2 regions of the Escherichia sp. XD33 genome follow, and region 2 is predicted to be linked to the other one. Evidence: predicted binding sites of a transcription regulator. Region 2 holds the regulator's gene; the other holds the start of a gene.
The links. Region 2 encodes PhoB, which activates phosphate uptake and scavenging genes when phosphate is short. Its sites were predicted from a motif close to CTGTCATAAAACTGNCNNAT; they were not measured.

Region 1 (11,458 bases), on a different contig from region 2:
GATTGAAATTGAGTCCGAACGCGTGGCGCACGGTAAAGCCAAACTCTCGCTGCTGGATAAAGTGGAAAATGGTCGCCTGAAAGTGCAGCAGGGGATTATCGCGGGCTGTTCTGGCGGTAACTACGAAAACGTCATCGCGGCGGCGAATGCACTGCGCGGTCAATCCTGTGGCAATGACACCTTCTCGCTGGCAGTTTACCCGTCATCACAGCCGGTGTTTATGGATCTCGCCAAAAAAGGTGTGGTAGCAGATTTGATTGGCGCAGGCGCAATCATCAGAACCGCGTTCTGCGGCCCATGCTTTGGCGCGGGCGATACGCCAATCAACAACGGTTTGAGTATTCGCCACACCACGCGTAACTTCCCGAACCGCGAAGGCTCTAAGCCAGCTAATGGGCAGATGTCAGCGGTGGCGTTGATGGACGCTCGTTCTATCGCTGCGACTGCGGCAAACGGTGGCTATTTAACCTCTGCCAGCGAACTTGATTGCTGGGACAACGTGCCGGAGTACGCCTTCGATGTAACGCCGTATAAAAACCGTGTTTATCAGGGCTTTGTGAAAGGGGCAACTCAGCAACCGCTGATTTACGGGCCGAACATTAAAGACTGGCCGGAATTGGGTGCGCTGACTGACAATATCGTCCTGAAAGTGTGCTCGAAGATCCTCGACGAAGTGACCACCACCGACGAACTGATTCCTTCCGGTGAAACCTCTTCTTATCGTTCAAATCCGATTGGTCTGGCGGAGTTTACCCTGTCTCGCCGCGATCCCGGTTATGTTAGCAGAAGTAAAGCGACTGCTGAGCTGGAAAATCAGCGTCTGGCGGGGAATGTCAGCGAGCTGACAGAGGTGTTTGCGCGCATTAAGCAGATTGCTGGTCAGGAGCATATTGATCCGCTGCAAACTGAAATTGGCAGCATGGTCTATGCGGTGAAACCAGGCGATGGTTCTGCGCGTGAACAGGCGGCGAGCTGCCAGCGTGTGATTGGCGGTCTGGCGAATATTGCCGAGGAGTACGCGACTAAACGCTATCGTTCTAACGTCATCAACTGGGGGATGTTACCGCTGCAAATGGCGGAAGTACCAACCTTTGAAGTGGGGGATTACATTTACATCCCTGGCATTAAAGCGGCGCTGGATAATCCGGGTACGACGTTTAAAGGTTATGTGATCCATGAAGATGCGCCGGTAACGGAAATTACGCTCTATATGGAAAGTCTGACTGCTGAAGAGCGCGAGATTATCAAGGCGGGTAGTTTGATTAACTTCAATAAAAACCGTCAGATGTAAAAAGCGCCATGTGAATGTAGGTCGCATTCGGCACTTATTGTCGGATGCGATGCTTGCGCATCTTATCCGACCTACGAATCGCATCGAATCTGTAGGCCAGATAAGGCATTTTCGCAGCATCCGGCACTTATTGTCGGATGCGATGCTTGCGCATCTTATCCGACCTACAAATCGCATCGAACCGTAGGCCGGATAAGGCGTTTACGCCGCATCCGGCAAATAGTTAATTGCTCTTACTTCTTCGCCTCTGCAACCACTTTACTACCCACGCCGCGGTTATTGTATTCCCACATGCGGTTGTAGTTAGTGTCATTCAGATTGCGCTGTATTTCGTCGTTATCATCTACGCTGCCGGTATTACCCGCAAACGGACGATTAGAGATCACCGCATCGGCCCACGGTTTAGCCGTGTTAAAACCTTCGTTGATGGCGCTATCACGGATCACCACCTGACCGTTGGTATTGGCATCAACATCCAGCGAGCGGCCCAGTTGCGCCACACCATCACCGAAAGCATTGAAACGGCTGTTTACGGCGAGGAAACCGTAGTAAATGTTGGACAGCGTAGCCGGTGCAAACACATACGCTTCTTGCTGAGTACGTGAGTTCACCACGCGGAATTCGGTGTTATCGAACACCACTGCGCCGCGACCAGAAACGATATCCACATCCCCTTCAATGTAGCTGTTGGTCACCAGCGTACGCGGCTGACGATTCGTTTCCAGACGGTTCTGCACACCGCTGTTGGTGACAAAGAAGGTGTTCTGACGACCGAGAATGTTAACGTTGTTAATCTGTACCTGGTCACCATCAGTACGCAGTGCCACCGCCGGATGGTTACCTGCATCTACGCTATCGCCCAGCGTGTTTTCGATGGTCAGATTTTGCAGTTGCAGGCCATTGTTTTGTGACCAGAAGACCGCAGAGCAGAGAACACCGATACTGTCGCTGCGTTTGCTCTGGCAGCTATCGTACATATACCACGCTGGTTTACCTGGCATATATTTGCCGCGCGGGTTGACGTCGTGACGCCAGTCGGCAGGGCTCATGCCACCATCAAGGGAAAGCCCAATCTTCACATCAATCGGTTTTTCACCTGTACCGTACAGAGTAATTCCACCCGGAGCGGCAGGGACATATACCGTTCCCTGATACTCACCAGGCATCACGGCAATATACTGGCGCTTGTTGGTACGCTTGATAATTGCCGCATCTACCGCCGCCTGAATCGTGGTATGCGTTACACCTTGAGTGCCCGCCGGGCCGACAACAAAGTCAGGTTGCGCAGGCAGGGTAATCGGGGAAGGATTCCACGCTGCAGCACCTGGTGTCAGGGATGCAAAATAGTGTTGAGCATCGAAATTCTGCGCTTCTTTTGCCGACAGAATCGGGCGAGAAGAGGTACCAGGCGCGGTTTGATCAGAAGGACGTTGATCGGGCGGGGTTGAGCTACAGGCGGTCAGCGTTACGCCAAAAGCCAATGCCAGCGCCAGACGGGAAACTGAAAATGTGTTCACAGGTTGCTCCGGGCTATGAAATAGAAAAATGAATCCGTTGAAGCCTGCTTTTTTATACTAACTTGAGCGAAACGGGAAGGTAAAAAGACAAAAAGTTGTTTTTAATACCTTTAAGTGATACCAGATGGCATTGCGCCATCTGGCAGAGTGATTAACTAAACATCGCAGTAATCGAGGCGCTTGCCAGAGAGTGGAAATGAACGTTAAACCCGACCATCGCGCCGCTGGCACCTTCATCGACATCAATACGTTCTATATCCAGCGCGTGAACGGTAAAAATGTAGCGATGAGTTTCGCCTTTCGGCGGTGCTGCGCCATCGTACCCGGTTTTACCAAAGTCGGTACGCGTCTGCAAAACGCCGTCTGGCATTGCTACCAGACCAGAGCCAAACCCTTGCGGTAATACGCGGGTATCAGCGGGTAAGTTAACAACTACCCAGTGCCACCAGCCGGAGCCGGTTGGCGCATCCGGGTCGTAGCAGGTGACAACAAAACTTTTCGTTCCCGCAGGAACATCATCCCACGCCAGATGCGGTGAAATATTATCGCCATCGTAACCCATGCCGTTAAAGACATGACGATGCGGCAATTTATCGCCATCGCGCAGATCGTTACTGATGAGTTTCATGAACCCTCCTTTCTTGTTTGCAGAAAGTGTAGCCAGAAACCCTCACGCGGACTTCTCGTTATTGGCAAAAAAATGTTTCATCCTGTACCGCGCGGTTAACCGCTGCGGTCAGACGCTGCAACTGTTGCGGGAGAATAATATAGGGCGGCATCAGGTAAATCAGTTTGCCAAAAGGCCGGATCCAGACACCCTGTTCGACAAAGAATTTTTGCAGCGCCGCCATATTCACCGGATGAGTGGTTTCGACCACGCCAATGGCCCCCAGTACGCGCACATCGGCAACCATTTCGGCATCACGGGCGGGGGCAAGTTGCTCGCGCAGCTGTACTTCAATATCCGCCACCTGTTGCTGCCAGTCGCCAGATTCGAGAATCGCCAGGCTGGCGTTTGCTGCCGCGCAGGCCAGCGGATTGCCCATAAAAGTTGGCCCATGCATAAAGCAACCGGCTTCACCGTTACTGATGGTTTCTGCAACCTCGCGCGTGGTGAGTGTGGCGGAAAGGGTCATTGTGCCGCCGGTTAAGGCTTTACCGAGGCACAAAATGTCCGGCGCGATTTCTGCATGTTCACAGGCAAACAGTTTCCCGGTACGACCAAATCCAGTGGCGATCTCGTCGGCAATCAGCAAGATACCTTCGCGATCGCATATTTTGCGGATTCGTTTTAACCATTCCGGATGGTACATGCGCATCCCGCCTGCGCCCTGGACAATCGGCTCAATGATCACCGCCGCGATTTCATGACGATGCGCCGCCATCAGGCGGGCAAAGCCCACCATATCGCGCTCATCCCATTCGCCATCCATGCGGCTTTGCGGGGCGGGAGCAAACAGGTTTTCTGGCAGGTAGCCTTTCCACAGACTGTGCATTGAGTTATCCGGATCGCACACCGACATCGCGCCAAAGGTATCGCCATGATAACCATTGCGGAAGGTCAGAAAACGCTGGCGCGCTTCGCCTTTGGCTTGCCAGTACTGCAACGCCATTTTCATCGCCACTTCCACCGCTACGGAACCGGAGTCCGCGAGAAAAACGCACTCCAGCGGTTGCGGCGTCATCGCCACCAGTTTGCGGCACAGCTCAATGGCTGGCGCATGGGTGATACCGCCAAACATCACATGCGACATGGCATCAATTTGCGACTTCATCGCCGCATTAAGCTGCGGGTGATTGTAGCCGTGGATCGCCGCCCACCAGGACGACATACCGTCAACCAGGCGTCTGCCGTCAGACAAAATCAGCTCGCAACCTTCGGCGCTCACCACCGGATAAACCGGCAGAGGGGAGGTCATGGATGTGTATGGGTGCCAGATATGGCGTTGGTCAAAGGCAAGATCGTCCGTTGTCATAATCGACTTGTAAACCAAATTGAAAAGATTTAGGTTTACAAGTCTACACCGAATTAACAACAAAAAACACGTTTTGGAGAAGCCCCATGGCTCACCGCCCACGCTGGACATTGTCGCAAGTCACAGAATTATTTGAAAAACCGTTGCTGGATCTGCTGTTTGAAGCGCAGCAGGTGCATCGCCAGCATTTCGATCCTCGTCAGGTGCAGGTCAGCACGTTGCTGTCGATTAAGACCGGAGCTTGTCCGGAAGATTGCAAATACTGCCCGCAAAGCTCGCGCTACAAAACCGGGCTGGAAGCCGAGCGGTTGATGGAAGTTGAACAGGTGCTGGAGTCGGCGCGCAAAGCGAAAGCGGCAGGATCGACGCGCTTCTGTATGGGCGCGGCGTGGAAGAATCCCCACGAACGCGATATGCCGTACCTGGAACAAATGGTGCAGGGGGTAAAAGCGATGGGGCTGGAGGCGTGTATGACGCTGGGCACGTTGAGTGAATCTCAGGCGCAGCGCCTCGCGAACGCCGGGCTGGATTACTACAACCACAACCTGGACACCTCGCCGGAGTTTTACGGCAATATCATCACCACACGCACTTATCAGGAACGCCTCGATACGCTGGAAAAAGTGCGCGATGCCGGGATCAAAGTCTGTTCTGGCGGCATTGTGGGCTTAGGCGAAACGGTAAAAGATCGCGCCGGATTATTGCTGCAACTGGCAAACCTGCCGACGCCGCCGGAAAGCGTGCCAATCAACATGCTGGTGAAGGTGAAAGGCACGCCGCTTGCCGATAACGATGATGTCGATGCCTTTGATTTTATTCGCACCATTGCGGTCGCGCGGATCATGATGCCAACCTCTTACGTGCGCCTTTCTGCCGGACGCGAGCAGATGAACGAACAGACTCAGGCGATGTGCTTTATGGCAGGCGCAAACTCGATTTTCTACGGTTGCAAACTGCTGACCACGCCGAATCCGGAAGAAGATAAAGACCTGCAACTGTTCCGCAAACTGGGGCTAAATCCGCAGCAAACTGCCGTGCTGGCAGGGGATAACGAACAACAGCAACGTCTTGAACAGGCGCTGATGACCCCGGACACCGACGAATATTACAACGCGGCAGCATTATGAGCTGGCAGGAGAAAATCAACGCGGCGCTCGATGCGCGGCGTGCTGCCGATGCCCTGCGTCGCCGTTATCCGGTGGCGCAAGGAGCCGGACGCTGGCTGGTGGCGGATGATCGCCAGTATCTGAACTTTTCCAGTAACGATTATTTAGGTTTAAGCCATCATCCGCAAATTATCCGTGCCTGGCAGCAGGGGGCGGAGCAATTTGGCATCGGTAGCGGCGGCTCCGGTCACGTCAGCGGTTATAGCGTGGTGCATCAGGCACTGGAAGAAGAGCTGGCCGAGTGGCTTGGCTATTCGCGGGCACTGCTGTTTATCTCTGGTTTCGCCGCTAATCAGGCAGTTATTGCCGCGATGATGGCGAAAGAGGACCGTATTGCTGCCGACCGGCTTAGCCATGCCTCATTGCTGGAAGCTGCCAGTTTAAGCCCGTCGCAGCTTCGCCGTTTTGCTCATAACGATGTCACTCATTTGGCGCGATTGCTTGCTTCCCCCTGTCCGGGGCAGCAAATGGTGGTGACAGAAGGCGTGTTCAGCATGGACGGCGATAGTGCGCCACTGGCGGAAATCCAGCAGGTAACGCAACAGCACAATGGCTGGTTGATGGTTGATGATGCCCACGGCACGGGCGTTATCGGGGAGCAGGGGCGCGGCAGCTGCTGGCTGCAAAAGGTAAAACCAGAATTGCTGGTAGTGACTTTTGGCAAAGGATTTGGCGTCAGCGGGGCAGCGGTGCTTTGCTCCAGTACGGTGGCGGATTATCTGCTGCAATTCGCCCGCCACCTTATCTACAGCACCAGTATGCCGCCCGCTCAGGCGCAGGCATTACGTGCGTCGCTGGCGGTCATTCGCAGTGATGAGGGTGATGCACGGCGCGAAAAACTGGCGGCACTCATTACGCGTTTTCGTGCCGGAGTACAGGATTTGCCGTTTACGCTTGCTGATTCATGCAGCGCCATCCAGCCATTGATTGTCGGTGATAACAGCCGTGCGTTACAACTGGCAGAAAAACTGCGCCAGCAAGGCTGCTGGGTCACGGCGATTCGCCCGCCAACCGTACCCGCTGGTACTGCGCGACTGCGCTTAACGCTAACCGCTGCGCATGAAATGCAGGATATCGACCGTCTGCTGGAGGTGCTGCATGGCAACGGTTAATAAACAAGCCATTGCAGCGGCATTTGGTCGGGCAGCCGCACACTATGAGCAACATGCAGATCTACAGCGCCAGAGTGCTGACGCCTTACTGGCAATGCTTCCACAGCGTAAATACACCCACGTACTGGACGCGGGTTGTGGACCTGGCTGGATGAGCCGCCACTGGCGGGAACGTCACGCGCAGGTGACGGCCTTAGATCTCTCGCCGCCAATGCTTGTTCAGGCACGCCAGAAGGATGCCGCAGACCATTATCTGGCGGGAGATATCGAATCCCTGCCGTTAGCGACTGCGACGTTCGATCTTGCATGGAGCAATCTCGCAGTGCAGTGGTGCGGTAATTTATCCACGGCACTCCGCGAGCTGTATCGGGTGGTGCGCCCCAAAGGCGTGGTCGCGTTTACCACGCTGGTGCAGGGATCGTTACCCGAACTGCATCAGGCGTGGCAGGCGGTGGACGAGCGTCCGCATGCTAATCGCTTTTTACCGCCAGATGAAATCGAACAGTCGCTGAACGGCGTGCATTATCAACATCATATTCAGCCCATCACGCTGTGGTTTGATGATGCGCTCAGTGCCATGCGTTCGCTGAAAGGCATCGGTGCCACGCATCTTCATGAAGGGCGCGACCCGCGAATATTAACGCGTTCGCAGTTGCAGCGATTGCAACTGGCCTGGCCGCAACAGCAGGGGCGATATCCTCTGACGTATCATCTTTTTTTGGGAGTGATTGCTCGTGAGTAAACGTTATTTTGTCACCGGAACGGATACCGAAGTGGGGAAAACTGTCGCCAGTTGTGCACTTTTACAAGCCGCAAAGGCAGCAGGCTACCGGACGGCAGGTTATAAACCGGTCGCCTCTGGCAGCGAAAAGACCCCGGAAGGTTTACGCAATAGCGACGCGCTGGCGTTACAGCGCAACAGCAGCCTGCAGCTGGATTACGCAACAGTAAATCCTTACACCTTCGCAGAACCCACTTCGCCGCACATCATCAGCGCGCAAGAGGGCAGACCGATAGAATCATTGGTAATGAGCGCCGGATTACGCGCGCTTGAACAACAGGCTGACTGGGTGTTAGTGGAAGGTGCTGGCGGCTGGTTTACGCCGCTTTCTGACACTTTCACTTTTGCAGATTGGGTAACACAGGAACAACTGCCGGTGATACTGGTAGTTGGTGTGAAACTCGGCTGTATTAATCACGCGATGTTGACTGCACAGGTAATACAACACGCCGGACTGACTCTGGCGGGTTGGGTGGCGAACGATGTTACGCCTCCGGGAAAACGTCACGCTGAATATATGACCACGCTCACCCGCATGATTCCCGCGCCGCTGCTGGGAGAGATCCCCTGGCTTGCAGAAAATCCAGAAAATGCGGCAACCGGAAAGTACATAAACCTTGCCTTGTTGTAGCCATTCTGTATTTGGTTAAATTGCGAGCGAGATCGCGTCTTCGATTGACTGCAATTTAACCAATTAAATTCTAAAATAATCACGAAAAAAATTTTACTTCCGCCTCATGCGGCGAATGTGGGAATTGCCCAGGCGGCGGGGGATAGGGGCTGGAGACAGTTATCCACTATTCCTGTGGATAACCATGTGTATTAGAGTTAGAAAACACGAGGCAAGCGAGAGAATACGCGGCTTGCACGCGAATTGGCGTTAAAGACGGCTCAAAGAAATATCTTTTATTTTTTAACTGGTTAGATAAATGCAATGGCAGTCACTGAACAGGCATCTCTTGCCATAAAACTGTCATCACTCATCTTGACAAATGTTAAAAAAGCCGTTGCTTTGGGGATAACCCGGTAAGGCCGGAGTTTTATCTCGCCACAGAGTAAATTTTGCTCATGATTGACAGCGGAGTTTACGCTGTATCAGAAATATTATGGTGATGAACTGTTTTTTTATCCAGTATAATTTGTTGGCATAATTAAGTACGACGAGTAAAATTACATACCTGCCCGCCCAACTCCTTCAGGTAGCGACTCATGAGTAAACCGTTCAAACTGAATTCCGCTTTTAAACCTTCTGGCGATCAGCCAGAGGCGATTCGACGTCTCGAAGAGGGGCTGGAAGATGGCCTGGCGCACCAGACGTTACTTGGCGTGACTGGCTCAGGGAAAACCTTCACCATTGCCAATGTCATTGCTGACCTTCAGCGCCCAACCATGGTACTTGCGCCCAACAAAACGCTGGCGGCCCAGCTGTATGGCGAAATGAAAGAGTTCTTCCCGGAAAACGCGGTGGAATATTTCGTTTCCTACTACGACTACTATCAGCCGGAAGCCTATGTACCGAGTTCCGACACTTTCATTGAGAAAGATGCCTCGGTTAACGAACATATTGAGCAGATGCGTTTGTCCGCCACCAAAGCGATGCTGGAGCGGCGTGATGTGGTTGTGGTGGCGTCTGTTTCCGCGATTTATGGTCTGGGCGATCCTGATTTATATCTCAAGATGATGCTCCATCTCACGGTCGGTATGATTATCGATCAGCGCGCGATTCTGCGCCGACTGGCGGAGCTGCAATACGCTCGTAATGATCAAGCATTCCAGCGTGGTACTTTCCGCGTTCGTGGCGAGGTGATAGATATCTTCCCGGCAGAATCGGATGACATTGCACTTCGCGTGGAACTGTTTGACGAGGAAGTGGAACGATTGTCGTTATTTGACCCGCTGACCGGGCAGATTGTTTCCACTATTCCACGTTTTACCATCTACCCGAAAACGCACTACGTCACACCGCGCGAGCGCATCGTACAGGCGATGGAGGAGATCAAAGAAGAGCTGGCCGCCAGACGCAAAGTGCTGTTGGAAAACAACAAACTGCTGGAAGAGCAGCGGCTGACCCAGCGTACCCAGTTTGATCTGGAGATGATGAACGAGCTGGGCTACTGTTCGGGGATTGAAAACTACTCGCGCTTCCTCTCCGGTCGTGGACCGGGTGAGCCACCGCCGACGCTGTTTGATTACCTGCCTGCCGATGGGCTGCTGGTCGTCGATGAATCTCACGTCACCATTCCACAAATTGGCGGCATGTATCGCGGTGACCGGGCGCGTAAAGAGACACTGGTGGAGTACGGCTTCCGCCTGCCATCAGCGCTGGATAACCGTCCGCTTAAGTTTGAAGAGTTCGAAGCATTAGCGCCGCAAACCATCTATGTTTCGGCGACGCCGGGTAATTACGAGCTGGAAAAATCCGGCGGCGATGTGGTGGATCAGGTGGTGCGTCCAACCGGATTGCTTGACCCGATTATCGAAGTGCGGCCGGTGGCGACACAGGTTGATGATCTTCTTTCGGAGATTCGTCAGCGAGCGGCAATTAACGAACGCGTACTGGTCACCACACTGACCAAGCGGATGGCGGAAGATCTTACCGAATATCTCGAAGAACATGGCGAGCGCGTGCGTTATCTTCACTCAGATATCGACACCGTCGAACGTATGGAGATTATCCGCGACTTGCGTCTGGGTGAGTTCGACGTGCTGGTAGGGATCAACTTACTGCGCGAAGGTCTGGATATGCCGGAAGTGTCGCTGGTGGCGATCCTCGACGCTGACAAAGAAGGCTTCCTGCGTTCCGAACGTTCGTTGATCCAGACCATTGGTCGTGCGGCACGTAACGTTAACGGTAAAGCGATTCTCTACGGCGATAAGATCACCCCATCAATGGCGAAAGCGATTGGCGAAACCGAACGTCGCCGTGAGAAACAGCAGAAGTACAACGAGGAACACGGAATTACGCCGCAAGGCTTGAACAAGAAAGTGGTCGATATCCTGGCGCTGGGGCAGAACATTGCCAAAACCAAAGCGAAGGGCAGAGGAAAATCGCGCCCGATTGTTGAGCCGGATAATGTGCCGATGGATATGTCGCCTAAAGCGTTGCAGCAGAAAATCCATGAGCTGGAAGGGTTGATGATGCAACACGCGCAGAATCTGGAGTTCGAAGAAGCGGCGCAAATTCGTGACCAGTTGCATCAGCTGCGTGAGCTGTTTATCGCGGCATCGTAACAGGATAGCGAAGAAGACTGATGACAAACGGAAAACAGCCTGATGCGCTACGCTTATCAGGCCTACATTTTCTCCGCAATATATTGAATTTGCGCGGTTTGTAGGCCGGATAAGGCGTTCACGCCGCATCCGGCATAAACAACGCGCACTTTGTCTTCAATAGGAAGCCGGAATTTTCCTTCGGATTTCCGTTAACCTAAAGCCTGTAACGCCTTTTCCAGCGCGTTATGTAACAACTGGCGGTCATGACGATACGGAATATCGCTGGCCTCCAGTACCTCCTGGATCACAATCCGCTCTTTCACCGCCGAGACATCCACTTTTGGCCCGACGATGACCGCATCAATGACCTTTTTACCAACATACTGCTCCATAATTGCCAGC
Region 2 (11,458 bases):
GGTAATGCCCATATGCTGGAACGTCAGCACGAACGGGCTACCGGCAGTGCCAACCTGATTCCACGGGTAGATAGACATAATGACGAACAGCGTACCGACGTAGAACACCAGAATACGCATCGGCACGGAGTTAATCGCACGCGGTATCGATTTCTCAGGATCTTTCGCTTCACCGGCGGTAATCCCGATAATTTCGATCCCACCGTAAGCAAACATCACCATTTGCAACGACATTACCATGCCAAGCCAGCCGTTACTGAAGAAGCCGCCGTTGCTCCACAGGTTATGAATACCGGTCGGTTGCCCGCCGTTGCCAATCCCCCAGATGATGATGCCGAAACCGGCGACAATCATGATGATGATGGTGGCGACTTTAAAGAACGAGAACCAGAATTCCAGCTCACCGAATACCTTCACGCTCATCAGGTTTACGGCGCAAATGATCAGCACCACGCTCAGTACCCAAATCCAATGCGGCACCGTCGGGAACCAGACACCCATATAGATACCAAAAGCGGTCACATCGGCGATGGCGACAATAAGGATTTCAAAGCAGTAGGTCCAGCCGGTAATGTAACCTGCCAGCGGGCCGAGGTTTTCCTGCGCATAACGCGAGAAAGAGCTGGCGGCCGGGTTATGTACCGACATTTCCCCCAGCGCACGCATAATGATATACGCCGCGATACCACCGATAATATAGGCCAACAACACGCTCGGACCGGCCATTTTGATGGCGTCTGCCGAACCGTAAAACAGCCCGGTGCCAATTGCTGAACCCAGTGCCATAAAGCGTATGTGGCGGGTACTTAGCCCACGCTTTAGCTTGTTCTTACTTTCCATCAATTCCTAACCCATCAACACAATAAAAAACCACGGGGCATCGCAGCCCCGTGGTTAAAACAAATGTTCAGTGATTTAGTGAGCGCTGGAGGTCACCTGACGACCTGCCGCGCGATCCCAGATAATGGCCAGAACCACCATCACCACTGTTGGCATTAACCACGCCAGACCTTGTTCGGCCAGCGGTAAACGCTGCGCCCAGGACGGTAAGATATCGCTGAATGCAGATGCTTTGATCCCGTCGAGAATACCAAAAAGCAGGCTGATAAACATCGGCGGAGCAATCACGCGGGACGAATTATGCCACCATGAGCGTGTAAAACTTAATACAACCAGTGCGATACACGGCGGATAAATAGCGGTCAGCACCGGTACGGAGATCTGGATCAGCTGGCTTAAGCCGAGGTTAGAAACCACCATCGAGAAGCCGCCGAGGATAAACACCAGCGTACGATAAGAGAGCGGTACGTACTGGGCAAAGAATTCTGCACAAGCACAGGTCAGGCCAACTGCCGTTACCAGGCAGGCGATGAAGATTAACGCCGCCAGCAGGAAGCTACCGCCGCCGCCAAAGGTGTGCTGAACGTAAGCATGCAGAATAGCAGCGCCGTTTGCAGACTGATCGACCAGCGACGCGCTGTCTGACCCCAGACGGAACAGCGCCAGGTACAGCAGAGTCAGACCAACACCCGCCATCAGGCCAGCCCAGACGGTATAACGGGTCAGCAGACGCGCTTCGGTAACGCCACGAGAACGCGCCGCGTTAACAATAACGATACCAAACACCATTGCGCCCAGCGTATCCATGGTCAGATAGCCGTTAACGAAGCCGTTAGAAAACGCAGCGTTTTGATAAGCCTCAGTCGCCGTGCTGATAGAACCCGCCGGCCAGACAATAGCGGCAACAGACAGGATGACCAGCGCGATAATTTTCAGCGGCGCAAGGAAGTTGCCCACGGTATCCAGCAGCTTGCCCGGATAGAGCGAAACCAGAATAACGATAGCGAAATAGACCAGGCTGTAGATAAACAGCGGCAGCGCGGAATCACCCGTCAGCGGCGCAATCCCCACTTCAAAGGAAACGGTAGCTGTACGCGGCGTAGCGAAAAGCGGCCCCACCGCCAGGTAACAAACCGTTGCCAGCAGTACGCCAGCGACTTTACCGATTGGCGTGCTGAGGCTGTCAACACCGCCGCCAACTTTTGCCAGCGCCACTACCGTTAATACCGGCAGGCCAACGGCAGTAATGAGGAAGCCGAATGCCGCAGTCCAGACGTGTTCGCCTGCCTGTAAGCCGACCATTGGAGGGAAAATAATGTTACCTGCGCCGACGAACAACGCAAATGTCATAAAGCCCAGAGCGATGATATCGCGCGATCTTAATTGATGGGTCATAAATCATACTGCCTGTGGATGTGGTGTTGTAACGTTAAATTTTTGTGCCAATCCCTGGGGATGATACAGCGGTATATTTAAACAATTTTAGCGGGAAATACTCCCAACCAGGCGCGGCGAAGAATAGTTTTTCGATTTACCGCGTTAATGCAGTCAGTATGACAGCACCTGAAGCGCAATTTAAACGCTTATAACGTTTTAAAGCAAGGAGGGATCTAAAAACCAGAGGTATATAGCGATAAGAAATCACCAACCAGTATAAAACACTATTTCCGTGAAAAAGACATGGCTAATCATGCGAACAAAAAATCACCAACCGTTGTAAAATCTAACGCCCGTATTTTGACTGCAAAGAAAATAAGCCAGCATCGACTGGCTTATGGCAATAAAAGATGACAAAGGCGGATTAATCGCTGTTTTTGGCAATTAAACGTTCCGGGATAACAAAACTGAAACGTGTTCCTTTTCCTACTGTACTCTCAATATTCAGGCGACTTTCGTGATGATTCACAGCATGTTTCACGATCGCTAACCCTAATCCGCTACCGCCGGTTTGCCGGGAACGCGCTTTATCAACGCGATAAAAACGCTCGGTCAGGCGCGGAATATGCTCCGGTGCAATGCCCGGTCCGTTATCTTCAACGCTAAATTCGGCACCGTGCGGCACTCGCTGCCAGCGTACGGTGATATGCGTGCCTTCCGGCGTATGATTCACGGCGTTATAGACCAGGTTCGAAATCGCACTGCGTAGCTGATCTTCGTTGCCAGACACCTTGAGGCCGTTATCTATCTCAAAGGTAAATGTCTGTTTTTTCTGACTCAGAGTCTGAGCCTCGCGCTCAACAACGCGCAGCATCATCGGCACATCAACCTTTTCATTGAGCAAATGCGTCGGTGCGGCTTCTATTTTCGACAGCGTCAGCAATTGCTTCACCAGTCCTTCCATCCGCTGGGTCTGCTCGCGCATGGTGTGCAACGCTTTTTCGCGTACCGCGCCTTCCAGCGGCTGCTCATTCATCATCTCCAGGTAACCCTGTAACACGGTCAATGGCGTACGTAACTCATGGCTCACGTTGGCAAAAAAGTTACGCCGCGCCCCTTCCAGTTGATGCATTTGCGTGACATCACGCGCCACCATCAGCAACTGTTTGTGGGTATAAGGCATGACGCGAATTTCCAGATGCCGCCCGGTGTTGAGCACCAGATTGAGCGGGCGAGAAAAATCACGCGTTTTCAGATATTGCGTAAACTCCGGGTAACGCAGTAGGTTAAGGATGTTCTGCCCGTTATCTTCCGGCCAGCGCAAACCAAGAATTTGTTGCGCCAGACCGTTACACCAGAAAATACCGCCCTCTTCCGTGGTCAGCACCACCGCGTCGGGCAGCGACTCCGCGCCGCTACGAAAGCGTTTAATCAGATTGCCCAGTTCACGGCGGCGTTTTTTATTTCGCAGCTGCATCTGGTGTAAGCCGTATAGTAGCGGTTCCCAGCTACCACGCCCCGGTGGCGGGGTCATACTGCGATCCACCCACAGCCACCATGAAAGGCGCAATAAATTCCAGAAATGCCAGATAAGCAGTCCTGTTACCGATGCCAGCAAAAACCAGGGCAGGTAACCAAAAAATGCACCCAGGATGAAAGCCGGGAGGCAGCAAAGTAGCAGCTCCAGCACCAGCCTTTTCCACGACAGCCGTTCCAGCACGTAAGATACTCCAGTTAAGAAATCATAAGCCCTGCTCTGCGTCCGATGAGCAAGGCGTTAAAAGCGGGTTGAAAAACGATATCCTGTACCGCGCACGGTCTGCACCATGCGGTCATGCCCGCCGGGCTCCAGTGCTTTACGCAGGCGACGAATGTGGACATCGACCGTGCGGTCTTCCACATACACGTTAGTTCCCCAGACGTGGTTTAACAGCTGCTCGCGGCTGTACACGCGCTCAGGATGCGTCATAAAAAAGTGCAGCAGTTTAAATTCTGTCGGCCCCATCTCCAGCGGCTCTTCGCCCGCCATCACTCGGTGAGATGTCGGGTCGAGACTTAATCCCTGCATCTCAATCACCTCTTCCACCGCCATTGGCGAAATACGGCGCATTACCGCTTTGATTCGCGCCACCAGCTCCTTCGGCGAAAACGGCTTGGTGATATAGTCATCCGCGCCGGTTTCAAGGCCGCGCACGCGATCTTCTTCTTCCCCTCTGGCGGTCAACATCACCACTGGAATATCCCGGGTCATCGACTCGCGCTTGAGGTGTTTGATGAACTGGATACCGGAGCCGCCAGGTAACATCCAGTCAAGGAGAATTAAATCCGGCCAGGGTTCATTCAGTTGATTCACAGCACTGTCATAATCTTCCGCTTCGACCGGCTGAAAGCCATTTTGTTCGAGCACGAAGCAGACCATTTCGCGAATTGGAGCTTCATCTTCTACGACCAGAATACGTCTCGCCATGATTTGCCCTGTTGTAATAAATAGGTTGCGATCATTAATGCGACGTCATTATGCGTCAGATTTATGACAGATTTATGAAAAGCTCGTCGCACATATCTTCAGGTTATTGATTTCCGTGGCGCAGAAAAAAGCAAATGGCACATCTGTTTGGGTATAATCGCGCCCATGCTTTTTCGCCAGGGAACCGTTATGCGCATCCTTCACACCTCAGACTGGCATCTCGGCCAGAACTTCTACAGTAAAAGCCGCGAAGCTGAACATCAGGCTTTTCTTGACTGGCTGCTGGAGACAGCACAAACCCATCAGGTGGATGCGATTATTGTTGCCGGTGATGTTTTCGATACCGGCTCGCCGCCCAGTTACGCCCGCACGTTATACAACCGTTTTGTTGTCAATTTACAGCAAACTGGCTGTCATCTGGTGGTACTGGCAGGAAACCATGACTCGGTCGCCACGCTGAATGAATCGCGCGATATCATGGCGTTCCTCAATACTACCGTGGTCGCCAGCGCCGGACATGCGCCGCAAATCTTGCCTCGTCGCGACGGGACGCCAGGCGCAGTGCTGTGCCCCATTCCGTTTTTACGTCCGCGTGACATTATTACCAGCCAGGCGGGGCTTAACGGTATTGAAAAACAGCAGCATTTACTGGCAGCGATTACCGATTATTACCAACAACACTATGCCGATGCCTGCAAACTGCGCGGCGATCAGCCTCTGCCCATCATCGCCACGGGACATTTAACGACCGTGGGGGCCAGTAAAAGTGACGCCGTGCGTGACATTTATATTGGCACGCTGGACGCGTTTCCGGCACAAAACTTTCCACCAGCCGACTACATCGCGCTCGGGCATATTCACCGCGCACAGATTATTGGCGGCATGGAACATGTTCGCTATTGCGGCTCCCCCATTCCACTGAGTTTTGATGAATGTGGTAAGAGTAAATATGTCCATCTGGTGACATTTTCAAACGGCAAATTAGAGAGCGTGGAAAACCTGAACGTACCGGTAACGCAACCCATGGCAGTGCTGAAAGGCGATCTGGCGTCGATTACCGCACAGCTGGAACAGTGGCGCGATGTATCGCAGGAGCCACCTGTCTGGCTGGATATCGAAATCACTACTGATGAGTATCTGCATGATATTCAGCGCAAAATCCAGGCATTAACCGAATCATTGCCTGTCGAAGTATTGCTGGTACGTCGGAGTCGTGAACAGCGCGAGCGTGTGTTAGCCAGCCAACAGCGTGAAACCCTCAGCGAACTCAGCGTCGAAGAGGTGTTCAATCGCCGTCTGGCACTGGAAGAACTGGATGAATCGCAGCAGCAACGTCTGCAGCATCTTTTCGCCACGACGTTGCATAGCCTCGCCGGAGAACACGAAGCATGAAAATTCTCAGCCTGCGCCTGAAAAACCTGAACTCATTAAAAGGCGAATGGAAGATTGATTTCACCCGCGAGCCGTTCGCCAGCAACGGGCTGTTTGCCATTACCGGCCCAACCGGTGCGGGGAAAACCACCCTGCTGGACGCCATTTGTCTGGCGCTGTATCACGAAACTCCGCGCCTCTCTAACGTTTCACAATCGCAAAATGATCTCATGACCCGCGATACCGCTGAATGTCTGGCGGAGGTGGAGTTTGAAGTGAAAGGTGAAGCGTATCGCGCGTTCTGGAGCCAGAATCGGGCGCGTAACCAGCCGGACGGTAATTTGCAGGTGCCACGCGTAGAGCTGGCGCGCTGCGCCGACGGCAAAATTCTCGCCGACAAAGTGAAAGATAAGCTGGAACTGACAGCGACGTTAACCGGGCTGGATTACGGGCGCTTCACCCGTTCGATGCTGCTTTCGCAGGGGCAATTTGCTGCCTTCCTGAATGCCAAACCCAAAGAACGCGCGGAATTGCTCGAGGAGTTAACCGGCACTGAAATCTACGGGCAAATCTCGGCGATGGTTTTTGAGCAGCACAAATCGGCCCGCACAGAGCTGGAGAAGCTGCAAGCGCAGGCCAGCGGCGTCACGTTGCTCACGCCGGAACAAGTGCAATCGCTGACAGCGAGTTTGCAGGTACTTACTGACGAAGAAAAACAGTTAATTACCGCGCAGCAGCAAGAACAACAATCGCTAAACTGGTTAACGCGTCAGGACGAATTGCAGCAAGAAGCCAGCCGCCGTCAGCAGGCCTTGCAACAGGCGTTAGCCGAAGAAGAAAAAGCGCAACCTCAACTGGCGGCGCTTAGTCTGGCACAACCGGCACGAAATCTTCGTCCACACTGGGAACGCATCGCAGAACACAGCGCGGCGCTGGCGCATATTCGCCAGCAGATTGAAGAAGTAAATACTCGCTTACAGAGCACAATGGCGCTTCGCGCGAGCATTCGCCACCACGCGGCGAAGCAGTCAGCAGAATTACAGCAGCAGCAACAAAGCCTGAATACCTGGTTACAGGAACACGACCGCTTCCGTCAGTGGAACAACGAACTGGCGGATTGGCGTGCGCAGTTCTCCCAACAAACCAGCGATCGCGAGCATCTGCGGCAATGGCAGCAACAGTTAACCCATGCTGAGCAAAAACTTAATGCGCTTGCGGCGATCACGTTGACGTTAACCGCCGATGAAGTTGCTACCGCCCTGGCGCAACATGCTGAGCAACGCCCACTGCGTCAGCGCCTGGTCGCGCTGCATGGGCAGATTGTTCCCCAACAAAAACGTCTGGCGCAGTTACAGGTCGCTATCCAGAATGTCACTCTGGAACAGACGCAACGTAATGCCGCACTTAACGAAATGCGCCAGCGTTATAAAGAAAAGACGCAGCAACTTGCCGATGTGAAAACCATTTGCGAGCAGGAAGCGCGCATTAAAACGCTGGAAGCCCAGCGCGCGCAGTTACAGGCGGGTCAGCCTTGCCCACTTTGTGGTTCCACCAGCCACCCGGCGGTCGAGGCGTATCAGGCGCTGGAGCCTGGTGTTAATCAGTCTCGATTACTTGCGCTGGAAAACGAAGTTAAAAAGCTCGGTGAAGAAGGTGCGACGCTACGTGGGCAACTGGACGCCTTAACAAAGCAGCTTCAGCGTGATGAAAACGAAGCGCAAAGCCTCCGACAAGATGAGCAAGCACTTACTCAACAATGGCAAGCCGTCACGGCCAGCCTCAATATCACCTTGCAGCCACAGGACGATATTCAACCGTGGCTAGATGCACAAGATGAGCACGAACGCCAGCTGCGGTTACTCAGCCAACGACATGAATTACAAGGGCAGATTGCCGCGCATAATCAGCAAATTATCCAGTATCAACAGCAAATTGAACAACGCCAGCAGCAGCTCTTAACGGCATTGGCGGGTTATGCACTGACATTGCCACAGGAAGATGAAGAAGAGAGCTGGTTGGCGACACGTCAGCAAGAAGCGCAGAGCTGGCAGCAACGCCAGAACGAATTAACCGCGCTGCAAAACCGTATTCAGCAGCTGATGCCGATTCTGGAAACGTTGCCGCAAAGTGATGAACTCCCGCACTGCGAAGAAACTGTGGTATTGGAAAACTGGCGGCAGGTACATGAACAATGTCTCGCATTACACAGCCAGCAGCAGACGTTACAGCAACAGGATGTTCTGGCGGCGCAAAGTCTGCAAAAAGCCCAGGCGCAGTTTGACACCGCGCTACAGGCCAGCGTCTTTGACGATCAGCAGGCGTTCCTTGCGGCGCTAATGGATGAACAAACACTAACGCAGCTGGAACAGCTCAAGCAGAATCTGGAAAACCAGCGCCGTCAGGCGCAAACTCTGGTCACTCAGACAGCAGAAACGCTGGCACAGCATCAACAACACCGACCTGACGGGTTGGCTCTCACTGTGACGGTGGAGCAGATTCAGCAAGAGTTAGCGCAAACTCACCAAAAGTTGCGTGAAAACACCACGAGTCAAGGCGAGATTCGCCAGCAGCTGAAGCAGGATGCAGATAACCGTCAGCAACAACAAACCTTAATGCAGCAAATTGCTCAAATGACGCAGCAGGTTGAGGACTGGGGATATCTGAATTCGCTAATAGGTTCCAAAGAGGGCGATAAATTCCGCAAGTTTGCCCAGGGGCTGACGCTGGATAATTTAGTCCATCTCGCTAATCAGCAACTTACCCGGCTGCACGGGCGCTATCTGTTACAGCGCAAAGCCAGCGAGGCGCTGGAAGTCGAGGTTGTTGATACCTGGCAGGCAGATGCGGTACGCGATACCCGTACCCTTTCCGGCGGCGAAAGTTTCCTCGTTAGTCTGGCGCTGGCGCTGGCGCTTTCGGATCTGGTCAGCCATAAAACACGTATTGACTCGCTGTTCCTTGATGAAGGTTTTGGCACGCTGGATAGCGAAACGCTGGATACCGCCCTTGATGCGCTGGATGCCCTGAACGCCAGTGGCAAAACCATCGGTGTGATTAGCCACGTAGAAGCGATGAAAGAGCGTATTCCGGTGCAGATCAAAGTGAAAAAGATCAACGGCCTGGGCTACAGCAAACTGGAAAGTACGTTTGCAGTGAAATAACTATTCAGCAGGATAATGAATACAGAGGGGCGAATTATCTCTTGGCCTTGCTGGTCGTTATCCTGCAAGCTATCACTTTATTGGCTACGGTGATTGGTAGCCGTTCTGGTGGTTGTGATGGTGGTATGAAAAAAGTCATTTTATCTTTGGCTCTGGGCACGTTTGGTTTGGGGATGGCCGAATTTGGCATTATGGGCGTGCTCACGGAGCTGGCGCATAACGTAGGAATTTCGATTCCTGCCGCCGGGCATATGATCTCGTATTATGCACTGGGGGTGGTGGTCGGTGCGCCAATCATCGCACTCTTTTCCAGCCGCTACTCACTCAAACATATCTTGTTGTTTCTGGTGGCGTTGTGCGTCATTGGCAACGCCATGTTCACGCTCTCTTCGTCTTACCTGATGCTCGCCATTGGTCGGCTGGTATCCGGCTTTCCGCATGGCGCATTTTTTGGCGTCGGAGCGATCGTGTTATCAAAAATTATCAAACCCGGAAAAGTCACCGCCGCCGTGGCGGGGATGGTTTCCGGGATGACAGTCGCCAATTTGCTGGGCATTCCGCTGGGAACGTATTTAAGTCAGGAATTTAGCTGGCGTTACACCTTTTTATTGATCGCTGTTTTTAATATTGCGGTGATGGCATCGGTCTATTTTTGGGTGCCAGATATTCGCGACGAGGCGAAAGGAAATCTGCGCGAACAATTTCACTTTTTGCGCAGCCCGGCCCCGTGGTTAATTTTCGCCGCCACGATGTTTGGCAACGCAGGTGTGTTTGCCTGGTTCAGCTACGTAAAGCCATACATGATGTTTATTTCCGGTTTTTCGGAAACGGCGATGACCTTTATTATGATGTTAGTTGGGCTAGGGATGGTGCTGGGAAATATGCTAAGTGGCAGGATTTCAGGACGTTATTCACCACTGCGCATTGCAGCAGTGACTGACTTTATAATTGTACTGGCACTGCTGATGCTCTTTTTCTGCGGCGGCATGAAAACAACGTCGCTTATTTTTGCTTTTATTTGTTGCGCGGGATTATTTGCCCTTTCAGCACCGCTACAAATATTGTTACTACAAAATGCCAAAGGCGGAGAGTTATTAGGTGCCGCAGGTGGGCAAATAGCGTTTAACCTCGGTAGCGCCGTCGGCGCATATTGCGGAGGTATGATGCTGACGCTGGGGCTGGCATATAATTACGTGGCGCTGCCTGCCGCCCTGCTTTCGTTTGCTGCGATGTCATCGTTGCTGCTGTATGGTCGCTATAAGCGCCAGCAAGCGGCGGATAGTTCGGTGCTGGCGAAACCACTGGGGTAGATTACTGTCACGGTGCGCGTTGCTTATTGCCGGATGCGGCGTGAACGCCTTATCCGCCCTACGCGGTTCTGGCACATTTTGCAGGCCTGATAAGACGCGGCAAGCGTCGCATCAGGCATGATGCGCCAATTGCCTACGTTTTTTACTCTTGTGGCCATAACCACGCAGCGCCGCGTACGCCGCTGGAATCACCGTGCTTCGCCTTACGCACCGGCGTTTCACATTCGCCGCCGAAGACAAATTGTTTAATCAACTGCCCAACCGTTTGATATAAACGGTCTACATTGCTCATCCCGCCCCCCAGGACAATCACATCCGGATCGAGAATATTCACGACATGTGCCAGCGATTTTGCCAGCCGCAGCTCGTAGCGACGCAATGCCAGTTCCGCTACCGGATCGCTTTCTTCAACCAGGCGGATAATTTCACTGCCTTTCAGCGCATGTCCGCTCAAACGACGATAATCCATCGCGAATCCCGTGCCCGAAATAAAGGTTTCAATACAACCTTGTTTACCGCAATAACAAGGGACTTCCTCGCGATAACGCAGTTCGTCTTCGTCCATCCACGGTAGCGGATTGTGTCCCCACTCACCTGCCGTGCCATTGCCGCCGATATGCGCCCGCCCATTGAATGCCACGCCCGCGCCGCATCCCGTGCCGATAATCACGGCAAATACCGTCTGCGCTCCCGCTGCCGCGCCATCTACTGCTTCTGAAACCGCCAGACAGTTAGCGTCATTTGCCAGCCGCACTTCCCGCTGCAACCTCGCGCTTAAGTCTTTATCGAATGGCTGACCGTTGAGCCAGGTTGAATTGGCATTCTTCACCACACCGGTGTAAGGCGAAATTGAGCCAGGAATGCCCATACCTACCGTTCCGCGCTGCCCCGTCGCCTGCTCCGCCATATCAACCAACGTGGCGATCGTTTCA

Region 1: uvrB (excinuclease ABC subunit UvrB) is a predicted target of PhoB. The motif match lies at 8,803-8,822, and genes of this name have one in related genera.

Annotation. Positions count from the first base shown of each region.
Region 1 covers NZ_JAENDM010000003.1:135,781-147,238, reverse strand. The annotation lists gene K0778_RS03570 (hydratase) at 1-1,291, shown strand, start outside; gene K0778_RS03565 (putative acyl-CoA thioester hydrolase) at 1,525-2,808, opposite strand; gene K0778_RS03560 (kinase inhibitor) at 2,960-3,436, opposite strand; gene bioA (adenosylmethionine--8-amino-7-oxononanoate transaminase) at 3,495-4,784, opposite strand; gene bioB (biotin synthase BioB) at 4,871-5,911, shown strand; gene bioF (8-amino-7-oxononanoate synthase) at 5,908-7,062, shown strand; gene bioC (malonyl-ACP O-methyltransferase BioC) at 7,049-7,804, shown strand; gene bioD (dethiobiotin synthase) at 7,797-8,474, shown strand; gene uvrB (excinuclease ABC subunit UvrB) at 9,053-11,074, shown strand; partial or broken gene K0778_RS28530 (hypothetical protein) at 11,111-11,208, opposite strand; gene yvcK (uridine diphosphate-N-acetylglucosamine-binding protein YvcK) at 11,266-11,458, opposite strand, start outside.
Region 2 covers NZ_JAENDM010000020.1:17,931-29,388, reverse strand. The annotation lists gene proY (proline-specific permease ProY) at 1-840, opposite strand, end outside; gene brnQ (branched-chain amino acid transporter carrier protein BrnQ) at 916-2,235, opposite strand; gene phoR (phosphate regulon sensor histidine kinase PhoR) at 2,642-3,937, opposite strand; gene phoB (phosphate response regulator transcription factor PhoB) at 3,995-4,684, opposite strand; gene sbcD (exonuclease subunit SbcD) at 4,874-6,076, shown strand; gene sbcC (exonuclease subunit SbcC) at 6,073-9,216, shown strand; gene araJ (MFS transporter AraJ) at 9,342-10,526, shown strand; gene mak (fructokinase) at 10,669-11,458, opposite strand, start outside.